DNA from 2 places in the Arthrobacter sp. 8AJ genome. Region 2 is predicted to be linked to the other one. Evidence: riboswitches for the same ligand, from Rfam matches in the RefSeq annotation. Region 2 holds a riboswitch; the other holds the start of a gene.
What was found. Region 2 has a riboswitch for glycine ahead of BACI349Y_RS03055 (methylenetetrahydrofolate reductase). Riboswitches for the same ligand answer to the same signal wherever they lie in the genome.
Positions count from the first base shown of each region.

Region 1 (2,389 bases), 2.7 Mb from region 2:
CGTCGTGGTTTCATCGAGCGAGATGCCCACGGTATCGGCGTCGATGGAACGCAGGTTGATGCCGCGCGCTTCGGCATCGGCGACAAGCGCGGCAGCGCGTCCGGGGACGCGGACGGTAAGGGTGTCGAAGAAGCTCGTGTGCAGCACCTCCACACCGGCAGCCGCCAGCGAGGCCGCCAGCACCCGGGCGTGGCCGTGCGTCGTTTCCGCAATCGCCTTCAGCCCGTCGGGGCCGTGGTAGACGGCGTACATCGAGGAAACGATGGCCAGCAGGGCCTGCGCCGTGCAGATGTTGGACGTGGCCTTTTCACGGCGGATGTGCTGCTCGCGGGTCTGCAGCGCCAGGCGGTACGCGGGAACCCCTGCGTCGTCCTTTGACACACCCACCAGGCGGCCGGGCAGCGACCGCTCCAGGCCCTTGCGGACCGCCATGTATGCGGCGTGCGGGCCGCCGAAGAACAACGGCACCCCGAAGCGCTGCGTGGAGCCGACGGCGATGTCGGCGCCCTGCTCGCCCGGAGGAGTGATCAGGGTCAGTGCAAGCAGGTCAGCGGCCACGGTGACCAGTGCGCCGCGCTCCTTCGCCGCCGCAATAGTGGCGGACTGGTCCCAGACCCGCCCGGAGGCACCGGGCTGCTGGAGCACGATGCCGTTGATGTCGCCGTCGGGCAGGCCGTTGGACAGGTCGGCGACCTCAACCTCGAAGCCGAGCGCCTCGGCGCGGCCCTTGACGATGGCGATGGTCTGCGGCAGCACGTCGATGTCCAGGACAGTCTTGCCGTCCGCTGCAGGCTTGGTCTTGTTGGAGCGGCGCATCAGCAGCACGGCCTCGGCCACGGCGGTGGCTTCATCCAGCAGCGAGGCGTTGGCGATCGGCAGGCCCACCAGGTCCTGGACCATGGTCTGGAAATTCAGCAGTGCCTCGAGCCGGCCCTGGGAAATCTCGGGCTGGTACGGGGTGTAGGCGGTGTACCAGGCCGGGGCCTCGAGGATGTTCCGCCGGATGACAGCAGGGGTGATGGTGTCGTAGTAGCCCTGGCCGATCAGTTGCACGGCCGTCTTGTTCTTGGCGGCGAGCCTGCGCAGTTCCGCAAGGACTTCAACTTCGCTGAGGGCATCCTGCAGGCGGAGGGCTGTTTCCTGGCGGATGACTTTGGGTACGGCGGTGTCCACCAGGGAATCGACCGTGCCGTAACCAACGGCTTTGAGCATGGCGTCGACGTCGTCCTGGCGGCGTGCGCCAATGTGGCGGTCTACGAAGGTGGTGGAGGCTGGGGTAACCGACACGAAGGAACTCCATTTATTCAGGCGGCGCAGGGTACGCCACAGCTATTCGGGTCCCTCCCCGCTCTGTATTGGACCTGAGAGTTTCCGCGTTGCCTGGCTGGGCAGGACCCGCTTGCACCGTCGGTGAGCACAACAGCCGTTTCGCTTCCCCCAAGGGAGGCCGGACAACTGCCTGCTGCTTTCCAGAGGTGCCTCGCCGCGGCGGTACAGGGGCCTGCGAGATTCCTGGGGAGGATTTGCTCCTACGGCGCCTGCCTGTACTTCCGGCAGAACTCTCCCGCCGCAGATCAAAGGCTATTCATTTGTTGATGATGACGGCCGGTGACAGCCCTCACAACTCTCCATTGTCCTACGCCACAAGCCCTCCCGGCAAATGGAAAGCTACCTGCGGAGCCGTTCCAAAGCAGCCAGGAGTTCCTCCACATCGGCGGCCGCTCCGCCTTCCGGCGCAGGGCCCACGGAAAGCATGGCATTGAAGTACAACCCGTCACCCATATACAGGACAGCCTTGGCCAGGCCGTGCCCCACATCTGCTGCGATCTCGTCCAGCCACCGCTGCTGGATGGCGGCGAACCGGCGGCGGGTCTCTTCATGTGCCACCTCGGCAAGCCGCGTGGCAGCCACGATGACCCGGTCAAGCGGAGTATCCGCCCAGACGGAGGAGCGGATGAAATACGCGGCAGCACCTTCGCTGGCGGAAGCCATCGCGTCGGCGTCCTGCCTGGCCAGGCCTTCCAGGCGGTCAAGCAGCACGGAGATGAGCGCTTCCTTGTTGGGAAAGTGATAGAGGAGGCCGCCTTTGGACACCCCGGCCTTCCGGGCTACGGCGTCGAGGGTTGCAGCGCGCTCCCCCACGTCGATCAGCAGGGACTCGAAGGCGTCAAGGACCGCATCACGGGCTACAGGCTTTCGGGGCATGCCTTCCATCATGCCCTCCACCGGCAGGGAAGAAGGAATGGCTGCGTTTTCAAACTGTACCGTCCAGACGGTACAGTTATTGCATGACGACTTCCATCAGCCCGGCCCCCACCCAACGGGACAGCACCGCCGCGCGGCCTCCGTGGCGGGATTGGCTTGCGCTGGGGCTGCTGATGTTTCCCGT
Region 1 is NZ_LR733289.1:3,338,399-3,340,787, forward strand. Features, by position in the region: gene gcvP (aminomethyl-transferring glycine dehydrogenase) at 1-1,287, opposite strand, end outside; glycine riboswitch at 1,480-1,577, opposite strand; gene BACI349Y_RS15470 (TetR/AcrR family transcriptional regulator) at 1,669-2,205, opposite strand; gene BACI349Y_RS15475 (MFS transporter) at 2,289-2,389, shown strand, end outside.
Region 1: linked by a shared signal. The riboswitch ahead of gcvP (aminomethyl-transferring glycine dehydrogenase) and the one ahead of BACI349Y_RS03055 (methylenetetrahydrofolate reductase) in region 2 are both predicted to bind glycine.

Region 2 (2,389 bases):
CGTGATCTGGACCCTCACCACCCAGCCGGACACCCTGGTGGCCCTGCTGGTCACCCCGGTGTGGTTCATCCTGCTGGGCGCAGCATGGTTCGTCCTCCGCCGCCGCCCCGCACACCAGGCCCGTTTCGCTACGTTCCAGGCTGAACTGCAGGCGGACCAGGACTTCACCGACGCCGCAGCCGGCAAGGCTGTCCGTACGGGTGCCGCCGCAGAAGCGGGGGAAGAGCGGGTCAACCGGTGATCGCTGAGGAGCTCCGCGCTTCCGGGCTGCGCGCATCCGAACCTGGGACTTCTGAAGCCGGGCAGCTGCAGGCAGTGGCAGATCCGGAAACGGGCCGGGAATTCGTGCTGACGTTCCACTGCCCGGATGCCCTTGGCATTGTCCAGGCGGTGGCGGCATACCTGCTGGAACAGGAATGCTACATCGTGGACATCAAGCAGTTCGGCGACAGGGCGAGCGGGCGGTTCTTCATGCGCATCCACGTCACCTCGCAGGTTGAGCTGGACCTTGGCCGCCTCCGGGCCGGTTTCGGTCAGGTGGCCCAGGAGTGGCAGATGGACTGGCGGCTGGAACGCCACGGACGCAAGCAGCCCATCCTGGTGATGGTCTCCAAGTATGAGCATTGCCTCAACGACCTCCTGTTCCGCGCCCGCAATGGTGAATTGCCCGTGGAGATCGCCGCCGTGGTGTCCAACCATCCGGACCTGGAACCGCTTGCGGCGTGGCACGGTGTTCCGTTCCACCACATCCCCGTGACGCCGGAAACCAAGGCCGATGCCGAGGAGCGGCTGCTGGCCCTGGTGGACGACTACGCCGTGGAGTTGGTGGTGCTGGCCCGCTACATGCAGGTGCTCAGCGACGAGGCCACCACCCGCCTGAGCGGGAAGGCCATCAACATCCACCACTCGTTCCTGCCCAGCTTCAAGGGGGCAAAGCCCTACCACCAGGCCTACGAGCGCGGCGTCAAAACGGTGGGTGCCACCGCCCACTACGTCAACTCGGAGCTGGACGAAGGGCCCATCATCTCGCAGCAGGTCATCGAGGTGGACCACACGTACTCCGCCTCGGACCTGGTCACGGTTGGCCGCGACGCCGAATGCAAGGCGCTCACGAATGCCGTCCGCTGGCACGCTGAAGGGCGGATAGTCCTCTCCGGCAACCGGACGGTCATCCTCCGCTAGTTTGCGGGCCCGTCCACGCGGCCGGTGCCCGCACTCCCTCCAAACGGAGGGGCAGGCGCCGGCCGCCGTGGCACCACTACTGAATACAGCCTTTCGAGCTGTGGCGGGAGAGTTCTCCCGGCCATCACCGGGCAGGCGCCGTAGGAGCAAATCCTCCCCAGGAATCTCTCAGGCCCATGTACCGTCACGGCGAGGCGACTCTGGAAAGCAGTGCTGCTCCGGCAGCACTCACCGACGGTGCAAGCAGGCCCTGATGGGTTTGCGGAATCTCTCAGGTCCAATACAGAGCGGGGAGGGACCCGATCCATGCCGTGCCACCCGTGGCCGGCCAAACCTGGAGTTCCTCATGACGATTCAATCCCTCCTGGCACCAGCCGCAGCACCGACTCCCGCGGAAGGACAGGCCGGCAAGTACGGTACGGTACTGCCTGTCCGGATGCAGATCATTCCCTCGGAGGGTATTGCCGCCCGCATCCAGGCCGCCGTGCCCCCTGGGGCGCAGCTGACGGTGACGTGCCTGCCCCGCCAGGGTGTGGGACCCACCATCCGGACGGCCATTGAGCTTGCCTACCTTGGCTTCGAGGTTGTTCCGCACCTGGCAGCACGAAGCATCGAAAGCCGTGAGCAACTGGCCGGCGTGGTCCGGAACTGCCACGACGCCGGCATCACCGAAGTGTTCGCCGTCGGCGGTGACGCGGGGGAGCCGGCCGGTCCCTATGACAGCAGCCTTCCGTTGCTGGAGGACCTCGCGGAGGTCTCTGGCGGCACCATCCGGGCCGGCGTGGCGGGCTACCCCGAAGGGCACCCGGGCCACAGCGAACTGCACATGCTTGATGCCCTGCTGGAAAAGCAGCACCTGGCATCGTCAGTGGTGACGCAACTGTGCCTTTCGGCCCCCCGGATCCAGTGGTACGCCCAAACCCTGCGCCGGGAAGGGGTGCGCCTGCCTGTCTGGGCCGGAGTGCCCGGCGCCGTTCCGCGGGCGCAGCTCATTCGCGCCGCGCTGAAAATCGGTGTAGGCCCATCCCTCACACTGCTGAACCGCAGGGGACCCCTTGGCCGGCGCCTGCTCCAAGATGGCCGCTACTCCTCCGAGGCCATCGTCGCGGAACTGCAGCGCGGCGAAGCAGTGGAAGGTATCCACCTTTACACGTTCAACAACCTGGCCGGCCCCGCCAACTAGAGGCCGGCGGCGGGGGTAGCCGTG
Region 2 is NZ_LR733289.1:667,559-669,947, reverse strand. Features, by position in the region: gene cycA (D-serine/D-alanine/glycine transporter) at 1-241, shown strand, start outside; gene purU (formyltetrahydrofolate deformylase) at 307-1,182, shown strand; glycine riboswitch at 1,277-1,376, shown strand; gene BACI349Y_RS03055 (methylenetetrahydrofolate reductase) at 1,529-2,365, shown strand.